One region of the Shewanella sp. SM55 genome, then DNA from elsewhere that is predicted to be linked to it. Evidence: predicted binding sites of a transcription regulator. Region 1 holds the regulator's gene; each other region holds the start of a gene.

Evidence for each region. The regulator sigma-54, encoded in region 1, starts transcription at its own class of promoters, with help from an activator protein. The targets are predictions, from matches to a motif close to GTTGGCACGNNNNTNGNNT.
Region 2: a site for sigma-54 is predicted at 5,275-5,293, ahead of L5L91_RS02595 (DUF1328 family protein). Genes of this name have one in related genera too.
Region 3: a site for sigma-54 is predicted at 5,490-5,508, ahead of glnA (glutamate--ammonia ligase). Genes of this name have one in related genera too.
Region 4: a site for sigma-54 is predicted at 4,869-4,887, ahead of L5L91_RS02525 (DUF3192 domain-containing protein). Genes of this name have one in related genera too.

The regions. Positions count from the first base shown of each region.
Region 1 is NZ_JAKKRS010000015.1:12,333-20,419, forward strand. Features, by position in the region: gene mgtE (magnesium transporter) at 1-854, opposite strand, end outside; gene L5L91_RS17160 (HPr family phosphocarrier protein) at 1,111-1,386, opposite strand; gene rapZ (RNase adapter RapZ) at 1,373-2,227, opposite strand; gene ptsN (PTS IIA-like nitrogen regulatory protein PtsN) at 2,224-2,667, opposite strand; gene hpf (ribosome hibernation promoting factor) at 2,670-2,957, opposite strand; gene L5L91_RS17180 (RNA polymerase factor sigma-54) at 2,986-4,464, opposite strand; gene lptB (LPS export ABC transporter ATP-binding protein) at 4,572-5,303, opposite strand; gene lptA (lipopolysaccharide transport periplasmic protein LptA) at 5,300-5,854, opposite strand; gene lptC (LPS export ABC transporter periplasmic protein LptC) at 5,841-6,401, opposite strand; gene kdsC (3-deoxy-manno-octulosonate-8-phosphatase KdsC) at 6,398-6,949, opposite strand; gene L5L91_RS17205 (KpsF/GutQ family sugar-phosphate isomerase) at 6,949-7,926, opposite strand.
Region 2 is NZ_JAKKRS010000001.1:592,947-601,033, reverse strand. Features, by position in the region: gene L5L91_RS02620 (sigma-54 interaction domain-containing protein) at 1-857, shown strand, start outside; gene L5L91_RS02615 (major royal jelly family protein) at 967-2,043, shown strand; gene L5L91_RS02610 (hypothetical protein) at 2,263-2,922, shown strand; gene L5L91_RS02605 (diacylglycerol kinase family protein) at 2,973-4,652, opposite strand; gene L5L91_RS02600 (hypothetical protein) at 4,797-4,991, opposite strand; gene L5L91_RS02595 (DUF1328 family protein) at 5,017-5,193, opposite strand; gene pfaD (eicosapentaenoate synthase subunit PfaD) at 5,549-7,195, opposite strand; gene L5L91_RS02585 (beta-ketoacyl synthase N-terminal-like domain-containing protein) at 7,314-8,087, opposite strand, start outside.
Region 3 is NZ_JAKKRS010000019.1:138,502-146,588, reverse strand. Features, by position in the region: gene L5L91_RS20425 (YceK/YidQ family lipoprotein) at 1-132, opposite strand, end outside; gene L5L91_RS20420 (hypothetical protein) at 690-1,562, shown strand; gene L5L91_RS20415 (hypothetical protein) at 1,744-2,613, shown strand; gene L5L91_RS20410 (hypothetical protein) at 2,797-3,666, shown strand; gene glnA (glutamate--ammonia ligase) at 3,993-5,402, opposite strand; gene typA (translational GTPase TypA) at 6,401-8,087, shown strand, end outside.
Region 4 is NZ_JAKKRS010000001.1:565,239-573,325, reverse strand. Features, by position in the region: gene L5L91_RS02555 (alkyl/aryl-sulfatase) at 1-813, opposite strand, end outside; gene L5L91_RS02550 (LysR family transcriptional regulator) at 937-1,878, shown strand; gene queF (NADPH-dependent 7-cyano-7-deazaguanine reductase QueF) at 1,961-2,818, opposite strand; gene syd (SecY-interacting protein) at 2,878-3,528, shown strand; gene L5L91_RS02535 (Zn-ribbon-containing protein) at 3,624-4,397, opposite strand; gene L5L91_RS02530 (ELKS/Rab6-interacting/CAST family protein) at 4,397-4,780, opposite strand; gene L5L91_RS02525 (DUF3192 domain-containing protein) at 4,944-5,351, shown strand; gene L5L91_RS02520 (DUF2789 domain-containing protein) at 5,363-5,596, opposite strand; gene L5L91_RS02515 (GNAT family N-acetyltransferase) at 5,747-6,385, shown strand; gene L5L91_RS02510 (DUF962 domain-containing protein) at 6,378-6,683, shown strand.

The DNA.
Region 1 (8,087 bases):
CTTTTTAGTACAGGACCAAAGGTATCTTCATCTCCGTCCATCCCCGCCATACCCATCATGGAATGTTCAGCATCTTCGCGGATAACATCGACTACGTCATCGATTGTGATACGCCCGAGCAGCTTACCATCACTGTCGACGACAGGTGCCGATACCCAGTCATTGCGTTCGAATTTCTGCGCGACTTCGCTGTCGGACATGCTCACCGGAATACTTTGAATATTGGGATCCATGATATTGCGAATTGTGGTGCTTGGCGCGCAAGTCAGCAGATCTGCCAGCCTAACACCGCCAAGGACTTTGTCCTGTTTGTCGACCACATATAAGGTATCTGTGGTGTCGGGTAGGTTGCCCCTTTGCCGAAGATAGCGCAGCACCACATCGATATTCACATCGGGTCTTAAGGTGACAGTATCCGTGTTCATCAAGCTGCCGGCGGTCTCATCTGGATAAGATAGAGCTTGTTCTACCCTCAGGCGATTTTGCTCCGTCATCGACTGCAACACTTGTTTGTAAACGGCGTCGGGAAGACTTCGCAGAATATAGGCGAGATCGTCGGTGTCCATGCTTGCTGTCGCTTTCGCGACTCGCTCAGGGCTCATGCTGCGGATCAGTGGGTCTTTGAGCTCTTCACTCAACTCATCGAGTATGTCGCCTATTTGTTCCTGATCGATGAGCTGCCACAATACTTGTCTGGCACTTGGCGGTGATGATTCTAAGATCAGCGCGATATCTGAGGCGGCCATTTTTTGCAGCATATTGCGCACGTGTACGAACATGCCGCTGCTAAGCGCTTGGTTTAACTGGTCAAGACTATGTCCGGTGTGATCGTTTTCTGCATTATCTACGGGCATTTGTCCTCCATTGTGCGGCAAATTGGTTTGAGATCTTAGTGTTGGGCTAGGATTTTACGGTGACTAAGCGTCAGTCGATGACACAGATTAAGACGGCTAAGGTAAGGTTAAGGCCAGCGCCAGCGCAATGACCGCTAGTGTAATCGCCTGTGGCTTGTATCGTCGAGCGACAAATGTTTTGCCATGTGTGAATGGCAAGTTTTTTAAACTAGACATGAAGTGAAACTAACGATGAAGTGCTTAGTGTGAAGTGAAACTAACAGGCTTCGTCAAACTTAGCGTCGATTAAGGCACAAATGGCATCGAGAGCCGGCTCTGCATCTGGGCCTTCGGCGATAAGCTTGATGGTCTTACCCATGCCAGTTTCAAGCATCAGTAAGCCAAGTACACTGGCGGCCGATGCTTGTTTATCGCCTTGGATTAAGGTGATGGTCGCATCAAACTCGGAAGCCAGTACCACCAACTTAGTGGCGGCACGGGCATGTAAACCGAGCTTATTACAGATGGTTATCTGACGTTCAAGTTTTGGCATTATTGAGCTCTCGATGACGGGCATAAACTTTATGTTTACCGTTACTAAAGCGTTTGGCCAATTGCTCTGCGACGTAAACCGATCTGTGCTGTCCACCTGTGCAGCCAATGGCTACCGTTAAATAACTGCGATTGTTACGCTCGAGGTGCGGCAGCCAAGTCTCCAGTAAATTTTCGATTTGCCAGATGAACTTATTAACCAGTGGTTGACGATTTAAGAACTCAGCTACGGGTTCATCTAAGCCAGTCAATGGCCGCAGCGCCAACTCCCAGTGGGGATTGGGCAGGAAGCGCACATCGAACATAAAGTCGGCTTCGGTGGGCATTCCGTGCTTAAAGCCAAAGGACTCGAAGTTGATCACGAGTTCTTTATCGACACTACCAAGGAGAATTTGTCTGACTTGGTCGCTTAAATCATAGATATTCAAATTCGACGTATCTATGTAGTGATCGACCAGTTTTGACATAGGCTCGAGCAGTTTCCCCTCCAGCTTTATCGCTTCTTGCAAAGAGACTCGGCTCTTCGACAAAGGATGCAAACGGCGGGTTTCGCTGTAACGCTTGAGCAGAATTTTATCGCTGGAGTTAAGGAAGAAGCTCGTTAACTCAGTATCTGGAGGTAGGCTAGCGAGTTGTTTTACTAAGACCTTATCCTGCTCAGGCATGTTACGCACGTCGACACTGATGGCGACGAGATCGTTACTGCCTTTGAGTTGCTCAAGCAAACTGCCAATCAATGGCAAGGGAAGGTTATCGACACAATAATAGCCGAGATCTTCGAGTACCCTAAGGGCGACAGATTTGCCTGAGCCTGAGCGGCCCGACACTATGACCAGTTTCATCCAGTGATTACCTGATAGAGTTCCGTTTCATCATGCGTCTTGCGTAATTGCTTTAATATTTGCTTGTCGCTCAGCTTTTCGGCCATGCAAGACAAGGTACTTAAGTGCTGCTGACATTGGTCTGCAGGCACCAGTAGTGCAAATAAAATATCAACAGGTTGCTTATCGATAGCATCAAATGCTATCGGCTCTTCACACTTAATTAGTATGGCAATGGGCTGATCTATATCGGCTAGTCGACCATGTGGAATGGCGATGCCGTTACCTATACCTGTGCTTCCCATCTTTTCGCGCGCCACTAGGCTTTCGAATATCTCTTGAGATGAGAGGGTCGGGTACTGGGCAGCGACTAAGTCGCTGATGAGTTCCAGTACCTTTTTCTTGCTGCCCGGAGTGGCGCAGGTAGTGCACTCCGGCCGCAGTATGGTACAAAGTTCCATTATTAGTGTTTTGTTAACTTCTCTTTGTGTTTAATAACCTGACGGTCAAGCTTGTCAATCAGGGCGTCTATAGCGGCATACATGTCAGCATGCTCTGAAGTAGCAAAAACTTCACCACCTATGAGGTTTATTCTCGCTTCGGCAATCTGTTGCATTTTCTCAACATTGAGCACAACGTGCACATTATTGATCTGTTCGAAATGGCGTTCAAGTTTTGAAAACTTTTCTTCTACATATGCACGTAACGATTCGGTAATTTCGACATGGTGTCCACTTAGGTTTATTTGCATAGAAACGTCCTCCGATATCCACTGTAGGTTATAAACTTTTACGCTGATTAGAAGGTGGAATAAGCATAGCCTCTCGGTACTTCGCAATGGTTCTGCGGGCTACGTTGATCCCTTGTTCTGCCAGAAGTTGTGCCATCTTACTATCGCTTAATGGTTTTTTCTGGTTTTCCGCTGCCACCAGTTTCTTTATAAAGGCTCTGATTGCTGTGGATGAGCACTCACCACCATCGTCAGTACCGACGTGGCTAGAGAAGAAGTATTTTAGTTCAAAAAGTCCCTTAGGGGTATGCATGTATTTTTGAGTTGTGACCCGTGAGATGGTGGACTCATGCATTTCTACCGCTTCGGCAATATCGTTAAGCACCATAGGCTTCATGGCTTCTTCACCATACTCAAAGAAACCTTGCTGATATTGCACTATGCAATTAGCAACTTTAAGCAAAGTATCGTTACGGCTTTCTAAGCTCTTAATAAACCATTTAGCCTCTTGCAGATGGCCGCGAATAAATTGGCTATCGGCTTGGTTTTTGGTACTGCGTGCCATAGAAGCATAATGTTGATTTACATTGATTTTTGGCATGCAGTCAGGATTAAGCTCAACGACCCAGCGGCCATTTTTCTTCGACACAGACACATCTGGGATAACGTATTCGTCATTATTGGGCGTGATCAACAAACCTGGGCGAGGATTGAGGGTTTGGATAAGTGCTATACCATCCCTTAATTCATCTTCTTTTAATTTAGTCTTACGCATCAATAACCTAAAATCACGGGCGGCGATCAGATCTAAATGATCTTTGATCAGCATACGGGCGTTTTCTAGGTTGGGAGTATCAGCGGCGAAATGCGACAGTTGGATCAGCAGGCATTCACTTAAATCGCGGGCGGCAACGCCTATGGGATCAAAATGCTGAATACGCTTGAGTACGGCTTCGACTTCGTCAAGCTCAACTTCAGGATTGCCCATGGCTTCGAGAATTTCTTCAGTGCTTTGGGTGAGATAGCCCTGATCGTCGATGGCATCAATAATGGCGGTGGCAATGGCTAAATCGGTTTCAGAAAACGGCGTGAGGTTTTTTTGCCATTCTAAGTGTTCGTACAAACCTTCACTGGTCTCGCCTTGGAAGGGCATATCGTCTTCACGACTGCCGCCGGGGCCTGAGTTTGGGGAGGCGGTAAACACTTCATCCCATGTGGTGTCCATGGGGAGCTCATCGGGCATGGATTCTTTGGTTAGCGACTCTGCCGTATCTATGGTGGAGCTGTCTTTTTCTGGTGGCAGAGTGCTAGATTCACTGAAATCCGTATCGGATAGCGTTTGGTTTACAGGGGTTTTAGTGGCGTCGAATTGATCCTCTTCCAGCTCGAGAAGGGGATTAGAATCTAATGCTTGCTGGATCTCTTGCTGCAGTTCTAATGACGACAGTTGCAACAGACGTATAGCCTGTTGTAGTTGTGGCGTCATGGTTAACTGTTGACCCAGTTTGAGCTGGAGTGACGCTTTCATGTTACCGCTGATCCCTACGTTATTATTGTTGGATGAGGTCGCTTATTATCATTTTGAGTGAAGCCCAATGGCGGTATAAATTGCCTCCATTGGCTTCGCTCGATTAACTATAGCCTGAATTGTTCACCTAAGTACACAGCCCTAACTTGCTGATTGTCTAAGATCTCTGCTGGAGTTCCTTCGGCAATCAGGTTTCCGTGACTCACAATATAAGCATGTTCACATACATCTAATGTCTCGCGGACATTATGGTCTGTGATCAGTACGCCAAGGCCGCGACTTTTGAGTTGTTCGATAATCTTCTTGATGTCGATAACCGAAATAGGATCGACGCCGGCAAACGGTTCATCGAGCAAAATGAACTTAGGATTAGCGGCTAAAGCCCGCGCAATTTCGACGCGACGACGTTCGCCACCCGACAATGACATGCCTTGGCTGTCACGGATGTGGGTGATATGAAACTCTTCGAGCAGATGTTCTAGTTCTTCTTCTCGTTCTTCGTTTTTAAGTTCTTTACGAGTTTGCAGTACGGCCATGATGTTGTCATGAACAGTTAGCTTACGAAAGATACTGGCTTCCTGCGGTAAGTAACCTATGCCTTTGCGGGCACGCAGATGCATAGGATCTGCGGTTAAATCATCATCGTCGATAAAGATATGCCCCTTATCGCTCTTCACTAGCCCGACAACCATGTAAAAGGTCGTGGTTTTACCGGCACCGTTTGGACCGAGTAGGCCAACGACTTGACCGGTTTTTACCGTCAGACTGACGTCTTTAACCACTTGGCGACTCTTGTAACTTTTTGCCAGATTTTGTGCTCTTAAGGTGATTTGGGTCATTTAGAGTCCTGCTTTTTTACAGGTTTATCCGCTGGAGCATCTGATTTAGCATCATCTTGATAGTTTTCTGGCTGAATAATAGTGATCACGCGATCGTCACCACTGCCAGTACTCTCGGCCATCAATTTCTGTTGAATCATGTTATAGCGGATTAAATTGCCTGTAACTTGGCTACCCGCTTGATCTAATGACGCCATACCTTTCAGAGTTAAGGTGCGGCTTGCCATATCGTAACGAATTTCTTTCGCGCTCGCCGATGCAGGACGGCCATCGTCTAATATCTGGCTATACGTAGCAGGGTTGCCTGTGGCGACTAAAGTTTTGCTATTTTCACCTTCAGCGGAAAATGCACGCAGTTCATTTGCTTGGATTTTTATTGAGCCTTGGGTAACTTCCACCGGACCAAAGAAGATGATCTGGTTGTTTTTGATATCCGCAGTTTGGCTCACAGCTTTAATTTTGACTTCTTGCTTTAAGTCGCCCACTTTCGCGAAAGCACTCATGCTCATAATTAGCATTAGGCTGGCAAGTAATATGTTATTTTGCTTCATATGTTCCTACTACCTGACTGGTCAATTGCACTTCTTGCGCGTTGAGGTCGGCATAAAGGCCTTGGCCTTGAATATTAAAATCTTTCCCTGTGACGTAAATGGTACGGTCAGAGGTCATTATCATAGTGTTGAGATCGAGTTCCAGATAACTGGTGGACAAGGTCTGAATCGGTTCTTCTGGGCTAATGGCATCGATAATAACATTATTTTCTAATACAACCTTGCCAGTTTCCTTGTTTAGCTTGCCCTGATCTGCCCTGAGCTGCCATTGTGCTTTACCTTGGTCTGGATAAACAAGATAAACAGGTTGAGTAAAGAAAGTTTGATTCGTTGAATCATAATGTTCCATGTGTTTCGCCGTCACACGGCTATTCACTAGTCCTTGCTCATTGAACTCAACACTGCGCAGATCTTCAACGATGAAATCTGGGGTATTTTGATCTTTTACTCTGTTATCGGAATCACCGCTGTGTTTGTTCTGGACCTGCCAGTAAAGCGCTAGTGCGGTTCCAAAAAAAGCGATAATCGCGAGTGTCACACGACTCATATACTCATTCCATGGGCCGAAGTGAATTTATTTTGACTTAGGAGTAACAGATCTGTGAGTTCACGCAGTGCACCGTGGCCACCATTGAGCGTAGTCACAAAATGGGCGTGTTGGCGTACATAGGGGTGGCCGTCAGCAACACTGACCGCTAAACCGACGACATTCATCACGGGGAGATCGACAATATCATCACCGATATAAGCCACTTCTTCTGGGGTGACACCATAAAGTGCGAGCAATGCTTCATAGGGCTCGAACTTATTGTCTACGCCTTGGTAAATATGGGTAACACCAAGGGCTGTCATACGGTTTTCAACGATTTTAGATTGACGTCCTGTGATCACGGCGAGGTTGAAACCGCTGGTGAGTAGTGATCGCACGCCATAGCCGTCGCGAGTATGGAAGGCTTTGAGCTCTTCGCCGCTATTGCTCAAGTAAATACGGCCGTCGGAAAACACCCCATCGACGTCACAGATTAACAGTTTAATCTTTTGCGCGCGTTGCCACACATCATCACTGATTGGGCCGTAAAATCCTTGCTGTGGCATTAAATGACTCCTGCTTTTACCATATCGAGCATGTTAAGAGCGCCAATAGGATGGCGATCTTTATCGATAACAATTAATCCGTTGATATTTTTTGAGTCCATCACTTGCAGTGCTTGGGCGGCCAACACATTATCTGTGATCGTGACGCAGTTACGGGTCATCACATCGGCAATGGGCGTCGTGCGTAAATTCACTTCGGCATCAATAACGCGGCGTAAATCACCGTCGGTGAAGATACCAACCAGCTTGCGCTGATCATCGATAATCGCCGTCATGCCTAAGCCTTTCTTGGAGATTTCGTACAGAGCTTCTGTGATGCAAATATCGTGGTTGACGAGCGGTAAGTCATCACCGCTATGCATGACATCGCAGACTTTTAACAGCAACTTACGTCCTAATGCACCGCCAGGATGGGACATAGCAAAATCATCACGGGTAAAGCCTTTAGCTTGTAGTAGCGCAATGGCGATGGCATCGCCCATCACTAAGGTTGCTGTGGTACTTGAGGTTGGGGCAAGTCCAAGTGGGCAAGCCTCTTCTGGGACTTCAATACATAAATGCACTTTAGATAATCGCGCCATATTCGATTCGGGTTTACCCGTTACCGCAATAACAGGCACGCCCATACGTTGGATGACTGGCATTAAGGTGAGGATTTCACTCGACTCACCAGAATTTGAAATCGCTAAAATCACATCGTTATCGGCCAATACACCCAGATCGCCGTGGCTGGCTTCCCCCGGATGCACAAAAAATGCGGGCGTTCCTGTGCTGGCGAGGGTGGCAGAAATCTTATTGCCGATATGGCCCGATTTGCCCATTCCCATGACAATCACTTTGCCTGTGCAGTTGAGGATCAACTCGCAAGCCTCTGCAAATTCAGCCGAATCAACATATTGATAAAGATTGTCTAGGGCTGACTTTTCAATGTCGATAACTTTACAACCCCATTGGCGCAGTTGTGATTTGTCTACCATGTCTATCTCTCTTTTTGCATTGTCTTTGTCGCCCCATTGATGGGATTGGAATAGCACAATTTGGTACGCGATAAAGATGATATGTAATAGGCTTTCTGCCAAGTATTAGTTTGTTTTCAGACAATTTAGCTTATGTCTTGCTGTGGTTAATTACCGAAAAC
Region 2 (8,087 bases), on a different contig from region 1:
GGGTCGGGAAAGAACTGGTTGCTAATACCATACATCTTGCCAGCCCTAGGGTGAACGAGCCTTTTATTGCGATTAACTGTGGTGCATTAAGCCCAGAATTGGTCGACAGTGAGCTGTTTGGTCATGTCAAAGGCGCATTTACGGGGGCGAATCGGGATCACAAAGGCGTATTTGAACAGGCTGAAGGCGGGACCTTGTTTCTCGATGAAGTCACCGAAATGCCGATTGATCATCAAGTGAAGTTACTCAGAGTGTTGGAAAATAGCGAGTATCGTCCTGTGGGTGGCGACAAAGTGCAACGTGCAAACGTACGTATTGTGGCAGCGACTAACCGTGATCCCATAGTGGCGATAGAGGCAGGGCTATTTCGAGAAGATTTGTACTTTCGTTTGGCCCAGTTTCCCATTCGCGTTCCGCCCTTACGGGAACGTGGCGAGGATATTATTGGGCTTGCGCAGCATTTTCTTGCCTATCGTAACGTGGCCGAAAAGCAGAATAAGAGCTTAGCTGAAGACTGTATTCAGATGATTGCTAAGTACCCTTGGTCTGGTAATGTGCGCGAATTAAAACATGCAATTGAGCGAGCCTATATTCTGGCCGATCAGGATATTTTACCCAGCCATTTACAGCTACCTCAGACGAATGAAGTGGGTTTATGTGGTGGTGAACAAGTTGTTATCCCCCAAGGCATGCGCTTAGATGATTTAGAGAGAATCGCTATTTATCAAGCACTAGAAACCACTCAAGGTAATAAAACGGATACCGCCGAACAACTGGGGATCAGCGTTAAAACCCTCTACAACAAGCTTAGCAAGTACGAGCAGCAAGTCGAGACCGGTGAAACGACTGCTGAATAAACATTAATTATCAAATTAATATTGAAACAGAGCTAAGTTTTATACTCTTTTTTTTGTAAATAATAACTCCTATTCTACAGCCCTTAAACAGAAAAAGCGGAGATAGAATATGAAACACTTATTAACAACAGCATTATGGCTTTCTTTGACAGCCAGTAGTTTTGTAAACGCCACCCCAGCAGTAGGAAGTCTTGAAACAGTCGCTGAATTGCCAATACGACCTGGCAATGTCAGCGTCACTGCACAAGGTCGGATTTTTGCCACAGTACATCCATTTGATACACCATCAGGTTTGCAATTGATTGAAGTTAATCGTGAGACCAACGCTTATAAAGCTTGGCCTTCAATGGATTTGCAAAAAACATCGACAGCCAATACTGCTCAATTTGATACCTTATTAGGTATTGCTCAGGACAAGGCTGGACACCTCTGGACCGCAGATATGGGGTTAGAATTAGGCCAAACAAGGATTTGGGGATTCAACATTAAGGACGGCAGTCTATATAAACAAATCGTCCTACCACAAGCTCTCGCGCCTAAAGGCAGCTTTATGCAGGATTTGGTTGTCGACTCTCAAAAAGGCTGGATTTATTTAGCTGATATCGCCAACCCTGGCCTCTTAGCGGTGCGTATCGACGATGGTCATACAATACGTTTTTCAGGTCATAGCTCGCTGCAGGCCGAAACGGATGCAGTAATGAACATAGATAACAAAACAACATTGTTTAATGGCAAAGTCGCCAGTGTAGCGGTCAATCCAATCAGTTTATCTGCCGACGGAAGTACACTCTATTATGGTGCAATGAATGGCACTCACTGGTATCAGTTATCGACTGCAGCTTTACAAACAGGCAATAATGATAAAATTATCGCCACGGTAAAATTAGTCGGAGCCAAGCCTGTATCAGATGGCGCAGCAACGTCCAAACAAGGTAATCATTACTTTACCAATTTGAACCACAATGCCATTTCCATGCTAGATAACAAAGGCACACTAACAACAGCGGTCAGTTCTCCACTACTGGATTTTCCAGATAGTGTGCAATTTGGTGAAACAGGCTGGTTATATATTTCAGTGAATCAATTGCATAAAGCAAAAGCCTTTAATGGAAAAGCCGAAACAGCCAAACCGCCTTATCGCATCATGCGACTCTGGACCGGTGAGGATACTGCTGCGGGTCAATAACACCTTAGCTGCAACTGCAAAGTTGCAGCTTATATTTGCAGTATGAGTTATATCGCAACTGGTATTTACGTTGATGTGAGTCTTTGGTTTAACTCGAAAGCGTCTAGAAATGAGTTAGGTGTTGATTGTGCAAACTATCAATGCCTCTTATTGTTACTGGCACAGGTCAATATTGAATGGTGAGATAATTTTTGGAACAAGGAACAAGGAACAAGTTCAGTGAAACTCAATCAACCTTCTAAAAATGCATTTTATATTCAAACTCTGAGTACTCAGTACCGACCTCTATTATGGCTGTTTGCTGCTGGGTTATTACTGCTTGGTTTACTCTGCGCCAGAGCAACCTATTTACAACCCGATCCGATACTACAGCTCGTTCTCGGCTGGGTAACACTGTTTCTATTGTTACCCGTGTTACCGACTGCGTTTGTTCAGCAACAGTGTTGGTTAGATGCTGAGCAACAGCAATTGTGGCTCGGTAAAGGTTTATTCAATGGGAGGTATATGGGATTGTGGCGGTGGCGTTCCTATGCCTTTTCGGACATCAAAGCAGTGCAACTTTATCAGCTGCAAATCACCCGCTGGCATCAGATCAGCCGCAATCGCCAAGCGGAAGATACTGTCCAACATTATCTGGCTTATTTAGAATTGCACCAGCCCAACGGTGCTCAATTGATATTGGGTGACAGTACTGATAGAAAGGAATTACAACAAGTTCTACAGCAATGTGCGCAGGCAATAGACTGTAAATTTCAGGATTTTAGTAACACCACTCAAAAATCACTTCCCAAAGGTAGTGAATTTAATTTCATGCGGGTACTGGTTCTGCTGGTTATATTTATTTTGTTGAATATTTTATATTTTTTGTTCGTTCTATAAATGCCCAGTCATCCAGCCTAAAAAGTTAGGCTGGATGTCCTCCACAACGATCACTCATCTTGCTCTGTGGTTTCCTGATAAGGAACAAACACTTTAAGAGATGCTGGCTGGACTTCAATAGTGAGATCCGCTGGCTCAAATACTTCACCATCAATCACATATTTACACTTAGGCTGGCTGCTGATGGTGACCTTTTTAGCATGTGCATGATGGACTTTACTTGCACTCGCTTGTTGATCTCGCACATTTTTATTGCCTTCTTTTACCCATCCTGCAATCGCTAATTCAGCGAGGCTAAGCAACTGCTCTTTGGGTTCATCGCCAGCATCCAACCAAGTAATGTCGAGCAAACCGTCGGTCATGTTTGGTTCGCCATCGCCCTGCGCCAACACGCTGGTAAACGGTGCGGCATTGGCAACGATTAGGCTATGGGTCGTCAATGTTGTGGGTTTTGCATCATCTAAGCTGAGCTGGATGGTTAAAGTGATATCGGCATTCACTGCGCGCCATAAGCCATCGAGGTAGGCAAACTGGCCGAGGGCATTTTTACGCTCACGGTTTGCGGATTCAATCATTTGTTGCTCAAACCCTATGCCCACAAGCAACAACACTAACGCCTCATTACAACGCGCGGTATCAATGGCTTGGCAATGCCCTTGAATAATATTATCCAGCGCCTGAGAGATAGGAATAAGCTTACTGCCTAAACCAAAGAGGGCATGACTGAGGGCATTAGTTGTGCCAAGAGGAATGATGCCTAAGACGATATCCGTATCAACGATTTGAGAGGCCACTTCAGTCACAGTACCATCGCCACCACAGGCGATAATGATATCTGCGCCTGCATTACGGGCTTGCTCGGCGAAGACATTTGCGGTTTCGTCTGCTGTTGTGAGTTTTAAAGTCAGGTCAAAATAGGCTTTAAGTTCATCTTGGATTTGCTCGCTGTATTCTTGCCATTTCCCGCCACCAGAGACTGGGTTGGCGATAATCCACGCCACTTTGTGGATGTTAATTTTCCCTTGACTTAGCATGCGATCGAGCGCGCGTAATTGCCATTTGTTTAAGCCAGCGGTTTTGCGAATTTGCTTTATCTGCTGCAGTACTTCGGCGAAGTGCTGTTGTTTATCTTTACAAACCAAATAAGCGGCGAGTACCAGCACTGAGCGGCCACGACCCATAGCACAGTGGATGAGTACCTGTTTATTGGCGCGCACTTGGCGGTGCAGCCAGTTAACGGCTTGATTGAGTTGGGCGCTGGTCGGTACGCTATGGTCGAGGATGGGAATATTTAAATACTCGATATGATCTTCAAATTGCGACCAATCTAAGCCATCAAATTCAGCGGTGACATCCAGAATGGCAGTGATCTTATTGGCTTTAATCTTTTCCAGATCTGCGGAAAAGAGTCTACAGCCGAGATACAGATGTTCATCAATCCTTTGCATGGGCGGTACTGAATCGTATTTTCTGGCCCAGTGGTTATAGAGTCGACTACCTAATAAAAAGGGAATAAAACCCCAACGAATATACCAAGGAATAGTGCCATCTTGGCGTTTTCTAAAAATACTGGCGAGATTAAACCAATAGGCTGAACCGACTAAAAACAGTGACAGACTTGTCCATGCACAAATGAAAGTGAGCAGGGGAGAAGTGTCTGTTACTGCAAAATAGGCTAACAATACTGCACCTGCAGTGTACAAATATTTGATGTGGATCTTCGTTAGCATGCAAGTCCTCCAATGCCATTGTTCTTGGTTAAAATCGTTGCACTTGAATGGATAGATGTCGAGATGAGAGATGCAGAAATGAGCGAGTCTAAACCAAAAGAGTGGCAATAGACGAGTCTATTGCCACCCTAAAGTCAGGTTTGTTTAGCACTTAGTATCTTTAGCTTTAACACCTTCTTTGACTTCTTCACAGGCATCTTCGATAGCGTTACCTGTATCAGTCATCACTTCATCGATTTTTTCGCCCGCGTCTTCGGCTTTGTTATCACTACAGGCCGTTAAACCTAGGGCGAGTAATAATGCGAATGCAGCACTTGTCATCAGGGTAAATGGTTTCATATCTATCTCCTTTTCTAAAAAAAAATTATAGTCGCGGTGATTTACCCTTAAGGGCATTGATCAGCAGAGAAATCACTAATAACACAATAAATATGAAGAAAATGATTTTCGCTATTCCCGCCGCTGCGCCAGCAATCCCAGCAAATCCTAACAACCCGGCAATCACGGCAACAACTAGAAATACTAATGTCCAACCTAGCATAATAACCTCCTGCCCTTGTATTAATCCTTCGCATGACCGTTTGTGTCACTTGTAAGGTAACGGCTAATGGCTCTTACTTGATTGCGATCTTAATGCCAACTTTAAAAATTTTAAGTAGTTAATTGATTTTAAATATAATTTAAATCATTTTATTTAAAATGGTGTGAGTGAATTAAAAGAGGGGTAGGCAATTTTTACCTAAGCTTCGGTAAGAGTTTCAGCCTAATACGTTGAATCAAAGACTGTGAGCTGATGTCGTTCATAAGTAAAGATAAATAAAAGCCGACACTGTGAGTTTGTGTCGGCTTGAAGATATTATGATCTTATAATACAAGATGATAGGAGCTAAATACGTTTAAAAACGATTTAATGGTTTCCAGCGTTGCAGGCTAACCGGAATGCTCGCGCCTTGGGATAACAGCAAGTTAATGCGGGATTGATACGCCGCGCCCACCATTAAATGTTTGGCTAAATCCACCGCATTACGGGCCTTATAGTCATCTAAATAACTGCCTTTCGCCCACGCATTAAATGCGCCGAGCGCTGGGCCTGCCCAAATTTGGTAATCCATTTCGCGGCCGACTTCACCTGTGTTTGACCAGCGGCTCGAAAGACCCAAATACCAGCGGAAAATCAGCGCCATCTTACGTTTGGGGTTATCCAATGCACGCTCGATTTGCTTAGGATCGCGCTCGTTAAAGTGGGCGACAGTGCCCGCCCAAATATCATCGAGTGATGAGCGGAACACTTGCTCTTCGAGCTTTTTACGCTCGTCCACAGGGATGGCATCAATCGAATCGTAACGGGTGTAGATCTCATACAGCTTATTGGCGCGCATCGGGAACAGAGTGCCGCGCTTAACCACTTGTAATTTCACGCCCATTTCGAACATATCGGCGGCAGGCGCCATAGTCACATCGGCCATTTCTGTGGTGGCGAGCAACTTACGTGTGTGTTCACTCGCGCCCGCTTCGACGCAGGCTTGGTTGATTGAACCTGTGACGATAAAGGCCGCGCCCATGTTGAAGGTGGCTAATGCAGCATCGGGAGTACCGACGCCACCGCCAGCGCCCACACGGATGGGCGTCTTGTATTGATACTTAGCTTGGATTTCATCTTTGAGCGCCAAAATCGTCGGTAATAGCGTGACTAATGGACGATTGTCGGTATGGCCGCCTGAGTCGGCTTCGGCCGTGATGTCATCCGCCATGGGCACGAGTTGCGCCATCACCATTTGGTCTTGGCTGATAAGGCCGTCACTCACTAATTGCTGGAGGATTTTGGCCGGCGCTGGCTCCATAAACTTAGTCGCGACTTCGGTGCGGCTGATTTTTGCGATGACTTTGTTGCCAATGACTATTTCGCCATGTTCGTCGCGGCTCAAACCTGCTGCGCGGTAATAAACGATTTGCGGCGTTAAACCTAAAAATGCCGAGGCTTCGACCGTGCGCACTTTATGTTTTAAGAATAACTCAACACTGCCGCGCTCTAATGCGGGCTCACTTGGGCTGTGAATTAAATTAAAGGCGTAAGGACCATTGGGTAGCGCCGCTTGAATGCGAGTAATGGCCGCTTCAACGCGGGATGGGATTAACCCCGCCGCGCCAAACGAACACAAAATGCCCGCTTGGCCCAGCGCGATAACCAGTTCTTCCGAGGCAATACCGTTGGCCATAGCGCCAGCGTAGTAAGCGTATTTAACCCCGTGTACGCGGCGAAAATTACTGTCGCCTAAACTTTGGGTGCCAAGGGCGGGCGCAAAGGCGCTGACGGGGTGTGAGCCCAGTGGCGCTTGGCTGTCGCTTGTGGTGACTTCGGCCGTTTGCGCTATGCCTAAGCCTTTTTCACTGTGATTCACTAAGTAACAGGCTTGGCTTAAATCTTTGAGTTTTTTGCCTAATGCGTCGATATCAAAGCTCAGCGCGGCATCGTTGACTTGCCACGGCCAAGGGCTGAGTTTTTCGTTATTGCTATTGAATTGATCTAGAGTATGGCTAGTCATCTTGGGTCTCGTTTTTATTGCTGCTGCGTTGCTATTACCTGGGTAAAAAGTTCGGGTGTAAAAGCCAACGCAGCGGCAGGATTATTTTTAAGTTATTCAATAAACAGAATTTAGCGTATTAAGCTTCTTCAATACAGATGGCGATATCTTTAACTTCATAAATTCGCAGGCCATCTTTACTCAAGTTGGCATCGCCCATAATGATGCGTTTGCCATTGTCGTCTGTCACGCTGGTAATGTGCACATCCAGCGACATCTGCTTGTTTAATGGGTTAATTTGGCCGCGATATTTCCATTTGATATCCGATAAAATCTGCCCAAATTTTGGATTTTTAAAGCCAGCGCCAAGGTCTTGGTCAATCGCATAGGTTTGCATCAGCTCGATAATGGCTTCAACCCCTAATGAGCCTGGCATCACAGGATCTTGATGGAAGTGGAATTGGAAGAACCAATCACTCGGGTCAATGGTGCGCTCGGCGTATAAATAGCCAAGGCCCGCTTTACCGCCGGTTTTCACTATATCGGCTTTGTCGATAAAGTTAAGCTGACCGCCCGCTAAACGGTAATGTGGTTGACCTTTTGGTGCATTAAAGCTGCGATGTTGTTTATCTAACAGATTGATTTGGCTATCGGCGGCTATGCCATTTTGCACATGCCAAGGCTGAGTTGTCTTGCCGTTGTCTATGCCTAACTGGTTTTTCAGCGCATCGCCCTTGAAGTAACCAAATACCGCTTTACCTTGGTAGAAAGGCTCGCCATCGCAGCTTAATTCAAAACTGAAATTCTGGATGATGTTGCTGCCAGCAATTACAGTCGATAACAAACGTGAGTCGTTCACTATGGTTTTGCCACGTAAATCCACATGGCGCAGCAGCTTACCGCTGCCGTCTAA
Region 3 (8,087 bases), on a different contig from region 1:
GAGTGTCAGCGGGATGGTAAAGAGCAGCAAGGGCGGGGCCGCCAACGCGGAGATAATCATACACTCCTCGCCATTATCAACAGCCGTTTGCACACTTGAGAAAGAGTGACCCCAAGTTGAATCTTCTCCCATCCTCGACGTTATCGTTGCACATCCCGTGAGAGAACAGCACACGACCAACCAAGTCAACCAACGCATAACCACTCCATTGTTTATATGTGAAAAACTGCATTGCTTCGGTATGATCTACTCACTTGATCAACTGAGAGCGTTAGTGATAAGGAACCAGATCAGGTTTCATTTGACGCCAACCTGTTCTGTTTCAACAGCTTGGCATTCTAACTATATGATTATATCTGTCAATTATTCATCAACAGAAACGAGATACAACCAACCTCAATAACCTAGTTGTTAACGGCGACTATAGTTTTGGATTGGTATTAATCATGGAGGTTTGTATGCCGTGTCCTCGCAGAACTCAGATGAGTTTTGAACATACTCTTTAAAATCAGTCTCCACTTCCCTCACTGGCCATCTAGTTACTTTTATTACTTTCCTTAAAACTGTTTCAGTAAATATTCGCTTGAGGGTAGGCCGAGAGCATATTATGTTGCTGATTTAAAATGGATGACTGGATTTACGCTTGGCGATGGCCACGCTACAAGTAGAGTCTACCGAGAGGTAACAGGATGAACAATAAAGCAGCGCCGCCGCAGTCGGCGTCGACAGAGCAAGACACACAACCGTTGGACGACAGCCGGTATGAAGACCTGCCGCGCAGTGAGTTCCTGCAATTACCCCAAGAGGAGCAAGACCGGCTCAATAAGCTACGTCAGCAGCGGGTGCGTGAGGCACCCACCCTCTATGAATGGTATATTAAGATAGCGACCGTGTATGGCATGGGGTGGCTCGTTGTCATTATTCCCTGCGGTATAATGGTGCTGATTGGCTTGGTGGCGCACTGGTATGAGTCTGACCAATGGTATGGTTTTTTTTTCATGGCACTGATTTTTGCGCCATTTATCCGCTACCTCTGGTTGGCCGACAAACAGTACCATTATCGGCTCACCACCGAGGGGTTAGTTACCACCTATCATGACGTTATTCCGGATGCCGCCTACGCGGTAGTGCGGGGGCTGGCTTGGTTTGGGGTGGTGGTTTGTATTGTCGGGGTGGCCTTTTTAGGCCCGGCCGTCTTAGTCGGCGCGGGTGGTTTTGCCGTGATGGCATTTTTCTTCACAGGTTTTAAAAATATAGAGACAACTTATGAGAGTCCTATAAAAAATGGGCATCGTCATTTGATTAAGGTAACGCGGAATCGTCCATTTATTGCCTGCCAATCGGATGTGCGAACAATGGGCTTACGCGCAAGTATTCGTCTTCATTGCCCATTGGATAAGATACACATTATCTTGTCATTGCTGATGACGCAGTTACCTGATTCTGAAATCCGTGTATTTAAAAATGAGCGCGTGTTAGATGGCGTACCATTTGCGTCATTTGAGTCAGGCGAACCTGCCCAACTGTCAGATTTCGCCCCTAAGAATCCCCAGCCCAGTTAACGTTTTTTCTCGCGCCTGTTATTGGCGCGAGATTCGGTGTCATCAATGGCAGCTTTGCCACTAAGATGCTGGCAGGCCTTTCGCGGCTAGGTCGTCAAGAGCGAGAAGACATTAAGTACGAGCTGTGTGGGTAGGTTAACGATGACCGTGCAGTCCGTGGGCACAGCAAAGGAATAGCTATATGAATAAGAGAGCAGCGCCGCAGCAGTTGGCGTCGACAGAGCAAGAGACAAAACTGTTGGACGACAGTCGGTATGAAGACCTGCCGCGGAGTGAGTTCCTGCAATTACCCCAAGAGGAGCAAGACCGGCTCAATAAGCTACGTCAGCAGCGGGTACGCGAGGCACCGACCCTCTATGAGTGGGATATTAAGGTAGCGACTGTGTATGGCATTGGGTGGATCATGGTCCTTATTCCGTGCGGGATTACGGCTCTAGTTGGGTTGGTGACATACTGGTATGGATTTGAGCAATGGTATTATTTTCTCATCATAGTGATGATTTTTGGGCCATTCATGCGCTACCTCTGGTTGGCCGACAAACAGTACCATTATCGGCTCACCACCGAGGGTTTAGTTACTACCTATCATGACGCGATTCCGGATGCAGCCTACGCGGTAGTGCGGGGGCTGGCTTGGTTTGGGGTAGTTGTTTGCATCGTCGGCGTGGCGTTGTTAGGCCCGGCCGCCTTGGTCGGCGCGGGTGGTTTTGCCGTGATGGCATTTTTCTTTACTGGTTTTAAAAATGTAGAAACCACCTCAATAAGTGCTATCAAGCGTGGACATCCCCACATGATAAAAGTGACCCACAAGAGGCCATATATATCGTGTGATACAGACAGGTTTTATTTCGGATATTATTCAAATCTCGACTGTTATTGCCATCCCGAAGATATGCATAAAGTGTTGTCGCTACTGATGAAGCAATTACCGGGGTCGGAACTCTTTTTATTGAAAAATGAACGAATAGTTGGCCTCTCTAAAGTTGGCACCCGTGACGGCGAACCAGTCCAATTGTCAGATTTTGCCCCTGAGAATACCCAGCCCGGTTAACGTTTTTTCTCGCGCCTATTATTGGCGCGAGATTCGGTGTCCATCAGTGGCAGCATTGCCACCAAGATGTTGACAGGCCTTTAGCGGCAAGGTCGTCAAGGGTGAGAAGACATTAAGTACAAGCCGTGTGGGTAGGTTAACGATGACCATGGAGTACCGTGGGCACAGCAAAGGAATAGCTATATGAATAAGAGGGCAGCGCCGCAGTCGGCGTCGACAGAGCAAGAGACACAACTGTTGGACGACAGTCGGTATGAAGACCTGCCGCGCAGTGAGTACCTGCAATTACCCCAAGAGGAGCAAGACCGGCTCTATCAGTTGCGTCAGCAGCGGGTGCGAGAGGCGCCCACGCTTTATGAGTGGGATCTTAAGGTAGCGACTGTGTATGGCATGGGGTGGATCATGGTCCTTATTCCGTGCGGGATTACGGCTCTAGTTGGGTTGGTGACACGCTGGTATGGATTTGAACAATGGTATTATTTTCTCATCATAGTGATGATTTTTGGGCCATTTATGCGTTATCTCTGGTTGGCCGACAAACAGTACCACTATCGGCTCACCACCGAGGGGTTGGTTACCACCTATCATGACGTTATTCCGGATGCCGCCTACGCGGTAGTGCGGGGGCTGGCTTGGTTTGGGGTAGTGGTTTGCATCGTTGGCGTGGCGTTGTTAGGCCCGGTCGCCTTGGTCGGCGCGGGTGGTTTTGCCGTGATGGCATTTTTCTTCACCGGTTTTAAAAATGTAGAGACAACTTATGAGAGCCCTATAAAAAATGGGCATCGTCATTTGATTAAGGTAACGCGGAATCGTCCATTTATTGCCTGCCAATCGGATATACGAACAATGGGCTTACGTGCAAGTATTCGCCTTCATTGCCCATTGGATAAGATGCATATTATCTTGTCATTGCTGATGACGCAGTTACCTGATTCTGAAATCCGTGTATTTAAAAATGAGCGCGTGTTAGATGGCGTACCATTTGCGTCATTTGAGTCAGGCGAACCTGCCCAACTGGCAGATTTTGCCCCTGACAATAAACAGCCTAGTTGAATAAAGCGTGGACACTTAACAATAATGGCGCGGTAGTTAACTTCCGACTATATAGGTGGTTTTTCTGCTGCATCCATGTTTAGTTTAGATCGGTTTTTAACCATCTATCTCTATTGTTGCTGTTGCCGCGGTGTCTGGCGTGCCTTCTCTGAATGATAAAAGAGTGGTTGGCGATGATGCCTATTTAGAGAACAACGCGATGATTGAATCAGAATAAAAGTTGTATATACCTTCAAAATACAAAAAGCCTCGATAGCGTTGCTATCGAGGCTTTTATATTTTCTGTATCAATTACATAAAGCGAGCTGGTTGTATAGCGCTAGCCATTACAGGCTGTAGTACATTTCAAACTCAAGTGGGTGAGTTGTACGTGCTACGCGCTCAGCTTCTGCTGTTTTCAGTACGATATAAGATTGGATGAAATCTTCACTGAACACGCCGCCTTTAGTCAGGAACTCATGGTCAGCTTGCAGATTTTCAAGGGCGTTTTCTAATGACGTTGCCACTTGTGGGATTTCAGCCGCTTCTTCTGGAGGCAGATCGTATAGATCTTTGTCCATCGCTTCACCTGGGTGGATCTTGTTTTGGATACCGTCAAGGCCTGCCATCAGCAGCGCTGCGAAACCTAAGTATGGGTTTGCATGTGGATCAGGGAAACGTGCTTCGATACGACGGCCTTTAGGGCTTGGTACCACTGGAATACGGATTGATGCAGAGCGGTTACGTGCAGAGTAGGCCAACATAACAGGTGCTTCAAAGTGTGGCACTAAACGCTTGTAAGAGTTAGTGCTTGGGTTAGTGAAAGCGTTCAGCGCGCGAGCGTGCTTGATGATACCACCAATGTAGTACAGCGCCGTTTCACTTAAACCTGCGTATTTGTCGCCAGCGAACAAGTTAACACCGTCTTTCGCCAGAGATTGGTGAACGTGCATGCCGCTACCGTTGTCACCAACGATGGGTTTAGGCATGAAAGTCGCAGTCTTGCCATAAGCGTGTGCCATGTTGTGCACTACGTACTTCAGAATTTGGATTTCATCCGCTTTCTTAGTCAAGGTGTTGAAGCGAGTGGCGATTTCGTTTTGACCTGCAGTCGCCACTTCGTGGTGATGCGCTTCAACCACTTGGCCCATTTCTTCGAGCACTAAACACATAGCGCTACGTAGATCTTGTGATGAGTCAACCGGTGCAACTGGGAAGTAACCGCCTTTAACAAATGGACGGTGACCTGTGTTGCCGCCTTCGTAGCTAGTGCCTGAGTTCCAAGCCGCTTCTTTAGCGTCGATCTTAACGAAACAACCTGACATGTCAGTACCGAAACGGACATCGTCAAATAGGAAGAATTCTGGTTCTGGTCCAATCAATACAGTATCAGCGATACCAGTAGAGATCAGGTAAGCTTCTGCTTTTTTAGCAATTGAGCGTGGGTCACGGTCGTAACCTGTCATAGTACCGGGTTCAAGAATGTCACAACGGATCAGCGCTGTGGTTTCTTCGGTGAAAGGATCCAGTACAAATGTCGTTGGATCTGGCATCAGCACCATGTCTGATTCGTTAATGCCTTTCCAACCTGCGATAGAAGAACCGTCAAACATTTTGCCGTCTTCGAAGAAATCAGCATCTACCTGATGAGAAGGAATAGATACGTGCTGCTCTTTACCTTTAGTGTCGGTAAAACGTAAATCAACGAACTTAACTTCTAATTCTTCAAGTTGCTTTAAAACTGATTCAACTGACATTCTCAAGCCTCCGGTAGGGTAAAGGGATGCCCCTTCTATAATCTTTTAACTCAAGTGATTTATCTTGAGCCAAACTTACGAGCTATAAAGCGATATCCATGCCAATAATTTAACTTACTGATTAACATGGTTTAAAATCTTTGTTGCACTTAATTGGATTCGCGTATGCACCATAATGGTGCTTTTGTCTGTGGCATTTTGGTGCATTACTCCATTTTGGTGCGCACTGAATTGATTCATGCAAACCTTAAGCTGGGATGCACAGCGATAACATGCACCGCTTTTATGGCACTGAGATGGCAATGACGCTTTGGCTTTCACAGTCTCAGTAAGTACTGCCTCTGTGAAGCTCACACATACTTTCAGCTCCGATCGGGACTATTTACCACCGCATAATTGTCATAAAACCACGCTAGTCTGTCCAACTATGCCACGCATTATCAATCCAATAGTGGTTTATTATCATATTATTAGGAAAGAGTTCGTTCTCATGTGCGAAATGTCTTTGCTGTTCACAGGCCAAGTGAAATCAGTGATGCGTAAAAGGTATCCCGTGACAATGAAGTGAGTCTTAATGCCATCGGGTGTAAACGCCAACATGAACGTTAGATTAAGTGTGCCGCAGAATTTATTGCAGTGTGTTCACGTGGTAATTTCTCTGTGTCTAAGTCGATTTTGCTGATGCTTAAATCGACATTAGCAGTGCTAACATTGAATACGAAAAATAGCAAATTCAGCTGCTTAACTCAGATTTTTCCTATGAATATGGCAATTAAACAGAGCGTTAACTCTGGCTACAGAGGATTTCACTCAGTGGATGATTGACGGAAATTACCCAAGGATTGGCGGATTGTTTTATAAGTGTTCAAAAATAATCCTGTGCGCCAAGGCCGCTCTGGAGTAGAATGGCACGCTTTTTATTGTGGTAGATCGAGCTCGATCACCATAACGAATTACTGAAATATCCCTATTTTTGTTTGATGGTAAGAGGTTTATCCGTGCTAGAGAATTTACGTAACATCGCCATTATTGCACACGTTGACCATGGCAAAACGACCCTGGTAGACAAGTTGCTGTCACAGTCAGGCACCCTTGCAACCCGAGGAGAAGCCACTGAGCGGGTGATGGACTCCAACGATCTTGAAAAGGAACGTGGGATCACGATTCTGGCAAAGAATACTGCCATCAAGTGGAACGACTACCGTATTAACATCGTTGATACCCCAGGCCACGCCGATTTCGGTGGTGAGGTTGAGCGTGTTCTGTCTATGGTTGACTCAGTATTATTGCTAGTTGATGCCGTTGACGGTCCAATGCCACAAACTCGCTTCGTAACGAAGAAAGCGTTTGCTCAAGGCCTAAAGCCAATCGTTGTTATCAACAAAATTGACCGTCCAGGTGCACGCCCAGATTGGGTTATTGACCAAGTATTCGACCTGTTCGATAACTTAGGTGCAACTGACGAGCAGCTAGATTTCCCAATCGTTTACGCTTCTGCGTTAAACGGTTTTGCAACTTTAGACCCGGATGTAGCGAGCGATGATATGACGCCGCTGTTCCAAACTATCGTTGAAAAAGTATCTTTCCCAGATGCTGACGCCGAAGGCGCGTTCCAGATGCAAATTTCGCAAATCGACTACAACTCATACGTGGGTGTTATCGGTATCGGCCGCATCAAGCGTGGTAGCGTTAAAACGAACCAACAAGTGACTATTATTGGCGCTGATGGCAAAACTCGTAACGGTAAAATGGGCCAAGTATTAGGTTACATGGGTCTAGACCGTACTGAAGTTGAAATTGCTAATGCTGGCGACATCGTTGCTATCACTGGTTTAGGTGAGCTGAAAATTTCTGACACTATCTGTGCCGTTGGTGCAGTAGAAGCTATGCCACCTTTGACTGTTGATGAACCTACTCTGACCATGACTTTCCAAGTTAATACTTCACCTTTTGCAGGTAAAGAAGGTAAGTATGTGACTTCACGTAACATTCTGGAACGTCTGCAAACAGAATTAGTCCACAACGTGGCACTGCGTGTTGAAGAAACAGAAAGTCCAGATCGCTTCCGTGTATCTGGCCGTGGTGAATTGCATTTATCAATCTTGATTGAAAACATGCGTCGTGAAGGTTACGAGTTAGCCGTATCACGTCCAGAAGTTATTCTGAAAACTATCGACGGTGAACTGTGTGAACCATTTGAAACCTTGACTGTTGACGTTGAAGAAGAAGATCAAGGCACAGTAATCGAGAAATTAGGTACCCGTAAAGCTGAAATGAAAGACATGCAGCTTGATGGTAAAGGTCGTGTACGTATCGACTTCATCATCCCAAGCCGTGGTTTAATCGGTTTCCAAACTGAGTTTATGACTGCGACTTCTGGTACTGGTCTAATTTATCACTCATTCGACCATTACGGTCCGCACAAAGGTGGTGATATCGGTCAACGCGCTAACGGCGTATTGATCTCTAACGCAACGGGTAAGGCATTGACCTTCGCACTGTTCGGTCTGCAAGATCGCGGTCGTCTCTTTATCGGCCACGCCGCTGAAGTATACGAAGGCCAAGTGGTTGGTATTCACGCTCGCTCAAACGATCTGACAGTTAACTGTTTGAAAGGTAAGCAGCTGACCAACATGCGTGCTTCTGGTACTGACGAAGCCCAAGTGTTGACTACGCCAATCACAA
Region 4 (8,087 bases), on a different contig from region 1:
AATGGTGAGTGTTTCCCACTTGTCTTTGGCATTTAAGGTGACATCGGGTTTAACGTAGGTCACTTCGCCTTTGGATAGTCCCTTAGCAAGTGCGGCATCGACAATGCCTTGATCGTTTCGCTCTAATGTTGCGCCGTATTGATAGGCGGCGCGGCGGCTCATGGCATTACCAGCGAGGACGTTTTCGTCGACAATTTCTTTGGTGATGTTATTGGAACCATAGACTTTGACGTTTGGGAACATGTCTTTGATTGCGCGGGAGCCGCCAAAATGATCTCCATGACTGTGGGAATAAATCATCGCGACTACGGGTAAGTCATTGCCCTCGGGCAAGTGTTTAAGCGCAAACTCAAGGGATTGCTTTGCTGACTCTTTGGTCAGCAGTACGTCATAAAGGATCCAGCCCGTTTTACCGCGGATAAGGGTTAAGTTCGATAAGTCTGTGCCACGCACTTGATAAATGCCATCTGTGACCTTGTATAAGCCGTTAGACACCATATTCAACTGGGCTTGGCGATAAAGTGAAGGGTTTACTGTGTCTGGGGTTTTGTCGCCAATAAAGCTGAAATCGGCACGTAAAATGGCTGCTGTTGGCTCATCTAGTTCAGCAATAAGATTTTTAGAAAACTCTTCAAAGGCTTTTTTATCGGCAAAATTAAGGCTTGCTGCTGAGGCTTTGTTTACCGCAATGGTTTGCTCGGTGGCAGGCTTTCCCTGATAGTGCAGGCTAATATGTTCATGCTCGTGTTCAGCAGCCACGGCGCTTAAAGAGAAGCTGGCGATAATACTCATTGTCATCAAAGATTTTTGCATTATTTTACCTACCAAAAAGTGGGATAGTGTCGTTGATGGTTTGAGTATAGCCAGCTTGTGTATTTAGATAACTCGAGTTAGCTTGGATTGTAATATTCATATAGTGAATGAGTGCACTCCCTTATGCCGACACGAAAGCCATTAGATTTAAATTTATTACGCGTGTTTATGGTGGTTTACCGTACTCGTTCATTCACCCAAGCGGCACAGGAGTTAGATTTAACTCAGTCTTCCGTGAGTAATGCGATAAGCCGGTTCAGGGCTTGGGTCGGGGAGTCGCTGTTTAATCGAGTTGGACGGGGAATTGAGCCTACATCGGTGGCACGGGAGATGTACCGTAAATTTGAGCAGCCCATGGCGGATATTGAAACCGTATTGTTGGGGTTTGAGCATTTTGATCCCACCTCGAGCCAGCGGCGCTTTTATGTATATGCTAATGAGTCGGTTATCGAAGCGCTGCAATCAGGCGTGCAGGCTTTATTACAGAATGCGGATATTGAAGTCATTTTCCGCGAGTCGCCGCCGCAGGAGGATGAGCTATATCGCGATATTTTGCTTGAGCGGGTCGCCGTTGCGATAGACATTAAGCCCGCGCAGCAAAGTTTGCTCTCGAGCAAATTACTCTTCACCGAAACCCTCGTTTGTATCGTCAGTTTGCAGCATCCTCGTATTCAAGGTGCTATCACCCATGGGCAGTATTTTGAGGAGAAACACGTCTTTTTAAATATGCGGCGCTTTAATTTGACTGCAGGGGATTTGTTTACCGAAGGCGTGTTACCAAGGCGCAAAATGTACAGTGAGCAATCATCTCTATTGAGTATGTTTGCAACTGTCGGCAAAAGTGAGGCGATAGGCATAGCGCCTTTGCGGTACGCCAGTCAGTACGCTGAGATGTTCGGCTTACAGATTTTACCTATGCCCCTGAAAACTCGGCCAATTGATTTGTATATGGTGTGGAGCAGTAAATATACCCAAAACCCGAGCCACCAATGGCTACGGCGTTTATTGCTCAATGCGAGTGCAAACACTGTGAATAAAAAAGCTCTGAATCTAGCGAGCAGCTAGGGCTAGCAATTCAGAGCTTTGTTGCAGTTTTTAAACCTTATTTTCTATCTCAGATTGTTAATCTAATAGCCTAGGAAGGTCATTACTGTCTTGCGAGTCTGTGGCTTTCACCAGGTTGCTCGAAGTCACTGCGATAAGGGTTGATATCTAAACCACCGCGACGCGTGTAGCGGGCGTAAACTGTCAATTTAGTGCAATGGCAAAAACGTTTTAAATCGACGAAAATTCGCTCGACACATTGCTCGTGGAATTCGTTATGTTGGCGGAAAGAAATCAAATAGCGCAGCAGTTTCTCGCGATCGATTTTAGGGCCTTGATAACGGATCATCACGCTGCCCCAATCGGGTTGCGAAGTGATCAAACAGTTGGATTTCAGCAGGTTTGAATTAAGCGTTTCCGCGACCGTTTGCTTATCGTCTGTACTGTTAACTAAGTAATCAGGATTAAAACTATAATCGCTGACTTCAATATCGAGATCGTCAATACAAGTGCCAGGTAACTCAATAATACGCTGAATACCAAAGCTTTTGGGCTCGATAATCTTAACGCTAACATCACCTTGAGCACACTGACTTAAGTCTTGCACTAAGGTTTTTTGCAGTGAATCTAGGCTATCAAACTTGGTTTGATTAAAGCTATTGAGATACAGTTTGAACGATTTCGACTCAATCAGATTCAGGCTTTCATAGCTTAAATGAAATTCAGCTATGGCCACCATAGGCTTACCTTTGGCATTTAACCAAGACAGCTCATAACCCGTCCAGATATCGGCACCATGAAACGGTAACGTCCCAGTGAGTGCAATAGCATTACGGTTTAGTGAGCGTGGAACCCCTTGCAGCAGCGACGCATCATACTCGGCTTGGTAGTCGGTGGCTTTACCTAAAGTCAGGCCAACAAGCGCTTGCGCATCACTATAGGGATCGTGATTCTGTGTCATCAATACTGTTTCCATGTCAAAATAGGCGCACATTATACCTGAAATTGGATTGTGCTTAAGTGTCTTGTCTGCCCGCACTCGATAAATTTTTGCAAAACTATCATCAAGCTTACTTAACGAGTTTAGGTGAACTACCGCGTTATTACCCACAGGGTGAGCCTTCTGTGTGTATTCAAGGCGAATTTCAACCGGATCTTGAACAGGCCGTTTCTTGGCAGCCAGTGAAACGCAAAGTTGAAGGCAGTTTCGCCAATGTAGAGCATGCACTGGAGTTAACTTTATGGCCAGAGATCAATGATTTTTACGGTCATTATTTCTCCGCACCAGTATTATTTGACTCTAAGTGGGGCACGGGGGAGTTACTGCAAGTCTGGAATGATGACGATTTTAACTGCCTGCAACAAAACCTGATTGGTCATCTGATGATGAAGAAGAAACTGAAGCAGTCACCGACTTGGTTTATCGGTCTGTTAGATGAGGGAGATAAAATGCTCACCATCAATAACAGTGATGGTAGCGTATGGATTGAAATCCCTGGTGAAGTGCAATCTGAGCAATTGTCCTCGAGTTTGACTGCGTTTATTGAAGCATTATCGCCACGGATAGCACCACCCGTTAAACATGAAGAACTACCTATGTCCGCATTAGAACATCCTGGTATTTTCGCCAGTTTTAAACGTATGTGGCAAAACCTTTTCGGTAAGCGTTAACTTCTGTGAGCGAAATTTTTATTATCAACCTAAGTATTAACTCAACCTAAGCGTGGCTTATCTTAGGTTGAGTTCTGCAAGGGGATAAACAGGTGTTATTGATGATCCCAAGACAGATTCGACACTATGCGGCAAGGCTCGCAGCGAAAATGGAACATATCTAATAAAGGTTCATCGAGTTTCCAATCATGACTGCCACAACGTGGGCAAGGTCGCGTTTTTTCTGAGGCCAAATCTTGGCCGCCAACGCGATATAAGTAGTAATAGGTCGGGATCTGAGTGAGATATTCGATACGACCGCGCAAATCCCAACCTCTGCGAAATAAATCACTGTCAGGACTCGATAATTCCTCTAGCGCGGCAAATTCTGCCTTAGTGGCCGCCGCCATTTGCAGCTCGTCGCAGGCTTGCCATTCGCTCTGCCAACGGATAATACGCTTATGATCGCCATTAAAGGTTGCGGGTATACGGTACAGGGGAATGGGCAATAAATTGTCGCCGCTGCGTAGGGGCGAGCACATATGCACAAAACTGGTGTATAGCAGTTGCCAGCTGGGTGTTTCGGTATTACTTACTTCAGAATTGATATCCTGACCAATAAACTTTTCCCGCGGCGCGAGTAGTTTAGCGTCGGTTAATTCTACTAAGGCTTTTTTGACCCAAGGGCTGTGATATTTGTGCGCTAAACTGCTTTTCTCTGGCATCAATAAACGCACTCTAAACTCACCGTCATTAAAGGCGACCGCAAATTCTCGTCCTAAGATTTGGCCATTAGCTCGATAGGCTTCAAGGAGCTGATTAATGGCCTTCTCGGCGGCAGATATCGTGGTGTCGGCGAAGCATTCGAAGCGCAGTTCAGTGACAAACATTAAGCTGTTTTTCCTTGGATTTCTAATAAGTTGATGCGTTGTTTAAGTTCAAGCAGTTCGTTTTTTAATTGCATTATTTCTGTTTTTTGCTGCTCAGCATGACGTTCAAAATACGCCTGTTGCATCTGCATGCGCTCGGCGAGCACTGCAAGGGTTAAGGTATCGTTAGTTGCGGGAGTGTCAGTTGTAGGGCTGATAGTTTGCAACTCAGCTAAACGCTCGCGATCCGCCTTAGGCATAGATTTAAATTGCTGTAAGCCTTGGATCAATATAGGTAAAGGTAGGCTACTACCTAAACGGGTTTTAATTAAGGCAAGGCTCGGTACTTTACCGCAGGCTTCGAGCGAACGTGCGGCCGCTAATACTTGGTCAAGGGGACTCATAATTAGCAAAATTCCTTAATTTGTTGAATTGTTTAAACCAATTTTAAAATAATAATTAATTTTTTCATTTAAAAACAGTATGTTGTCTTGTGGCATTTATTTTGCTTATTGTCCAGCCGAAATACCATTTTTAAGCTTCAATAATAATTACACAGGATGTCACATGATGAACCATAAATTGAATAACAAACTTATCGCCATCACTTTTTTAGGGCTCGCAAGCTTAGGTCTTAGCGGCTGCGTGGTCAATGTCGGTGATGGAGAATCGGGCTGGGATAGCAGCGAATCTTGGGAGAAAGTGCAGGATAAAAATCGCACTAACTTAACCAAACTGAGCTTAGGCATGCCTAAAGACCAAGTGATGATCTTAATGGGCACCGCTGATTTTAGTGAAGCCTATATTCAACAAAGTGCTCAACAAGGTGAAGCCAATAAAGAAGTCTTAGTGTTGTTTTATCGTACCCAGCGTAATAATGGCGATGGAAAAACCACTAAGGATGAATGCACGCCTATCGTGCTGAGCAACAATGCCTTAGTGGGTTGGGGTGAAACGGCTTACGGTAAAATCTGAACCAACGAGTCTTATCGTTTACGTAGCTGAGTGTCTAATTGCTCAATGGGCTCAGTCCAGAGGGCATCGGCTTCTAAACCTTCAATGATAAAGCTCTTTTGGGCTGGGGTCCAAAAGGGCGCTTGGCTTAAATGGATGTGATGGTCGATATCATGGGTTGCAATAAACTGCGCTATGGCCTCGTCGCTACTGTCTAAACCGAGTTGCTCAAACAAGTGGCTTAAGTCTACTGGAGTTGTATCCATCATTATTTCCTTTTCAGTATAGTGCCTTCGTTTAGAGTAAGCGCCTGATTGAAAAATGCAATCTATGATTAAAATTTGCACTTTTTAGTTTCCTTGGTAGATTAACAGTTACGCATAAAAAAGTGTGAGCTAAGTCAAGGAATGCTAACGATGGACAATGAAATTCTGGAGGACTGCCGCGCAGTCTATTTGACCGCGGAAGACTTACGCATTGCCGCTTCTATTCTCTATAACGCTTACCATGATGATCCTTTTTTTGTCGATTCACTCTTTACCTCAGACAAAGCCGCTTATGAGCAAAAATTGCGCGCCGCAATCAGGGAAGAACTCAATACGTTATGGCAACAAAAACAAGCCCTCATTGGTTTATTCGACCATGAAAGACTCTTTGGGTTAGCCTGTGTCGTTACTCAAGAAGTGCCTTTAGGGGAAGGGCGTTATTGGCATTGGCGCTTAAAGATGTTGTTAGGTACAGGTTGGCAATCGACTCAAGCACTAATGAACAAAGAGTCCAGTATTATTGAACTTTTACCCAGTAAGCACTGCGGTATTTTGCAGTTTATTGCTCTTGCACCAAATGAACAGCACAAAGGACTTGGACATAAGTTGGTGCAAGCTGTGGTGAGTTGGTGTGATGAGCAGCCTGATTTGGATGGCATTGGTGTGTTTGTCGCTCAGGAGAACCACTTGCAACTGTTTACTCAGCATGACTTTGTATCCATAGGCGAGCTGAGTATTGGCAGTGTCCATGGCCAGCTTTTATTCTATTCGGTTCAACAAGATGACTAACTCTTATAAACGTTTCGCCGATTTTTATCCTTTCTATTTATCCCAACACCAGCACCCGACTTGTCGGCAATTACACTTTGTTGGCAGTTGTTTAGTTCTGCTGCTGATTGGCATTGCCTTGGTTTCACAAGCCTGGTGGCTATGTTGGTTTATTCCTATTGTTGGCTACGGTTTTGCATGGGTGGGACACTTCGTATTTGAGAAGAATCGACCCGCGACATTTCAGTATCCCTTTTACAGTTTGATGGCAGATTGGGTGATGTTTGCTCAGATGATCCGCCGCTTTTTTAAACGTTAAAAAAATTGCCCGAGTGAGATGCCCATGCCCGTGTGAGAGATCGCTTACAAACGTTGTAGGACATAATGTTTTCTTTTTGATTGTTTTTTGTCCTGCAGTATTTAATTTTAAATAGAATCATTGGGTTGTATTTATTTTCCTTTGGTTGGTCCGTAATTAATTTTGTAGTCCGTTCTTTGAGCCGAACAAAAAAGTTAGGGTTAACGTAAAATTAGGGTTAACGTAAAATTCACTCATGGCCAAAGCAAATGGATAGCAAGGAAAGCGAAACAGGCCAAAGGGACGCAAGAAGCAACGAATTAAGATTTCAAGGTTGAAATCGCTGACGGTAGGAAAACTGTCATTCGCCTCGGATAGGCTAAGGAAAAGCAGGATTGCTTTTCAAGGATGATTAGGGACAGTGAGTTGTATCGTCAGGATGATGAATTTCAGGAAGAATACAGGACACGCTTAAGGATTAAGCATGAACTCGAAACAGGATGTATCGAGATAAGGATAAAGTATAAGGGTGAACAGCTTGTACTAATCTATGGAAAATAAATTTTGCAGGATGCAATAGGAATACGTCATAGGAAGTGACAGGCTCTGTAAAAAGGATTTACAGGTCAAGGGACTGAGTGTTATCTCACGTAAGTTTGATACACAGGGACGAAAAGGAATTACAGGGACGACGCAGGACGCAAGTAGACGCATGGATGGTGCAGGGAGCACAAATCGAGCAGGACGGCTTACAAAGGATAAATGGGGCGCACTTTAGTTGCGCCCTTTTCTTTGGTTCATTTTCCGCATTAATCTGGCTTTGCCAAGCTATAACACTATTCACGCTATAACGCTATTCACACAGACTTTATCTTAACGCTGCTTAAAGACATCTTGCCGTAAAACATGTTTACCAGTCTTACTTCTCTTATTGCCCAATGATTTACTCTGTGTTGACTGTGTTTTGGTCATGCGCCGAATGCTTGTCGAATTTCGAGCGATAGCGGTTTATGCATAAGTCCTTCAGGGGAGAACATCTAGCGCTTTGCTTACTTTTGATTCGAATTGCCATCCTCCGTGTAAGAGATCTCTCACAAGTATGTAAGTAATTTGTAAGTCAAAAGGGTGGTTACGTCTTGTGGCTGGTTATTATTTTTATTTACATCAGTAAGTTAGTCTGTTTCTTATCAGTTGAACTCACCATCTTCGTTAACATTTTAAATAATCCACAATGAGTACTTTTGTTGGTTGGCGTAGAATTCATCTTGTAGAAGGAGTTACGGGCAACAGGATGTTTGCGATCAGGATGATCGAACAGTGACTAAGGAATGTGACTTAAGGAAAGATAGGGATATAGGCCTTTCAGGATGAAAGAGAGCCAATACCAAGGAAGGGAGACTATCAAGGATTGATAGACTCATTGCA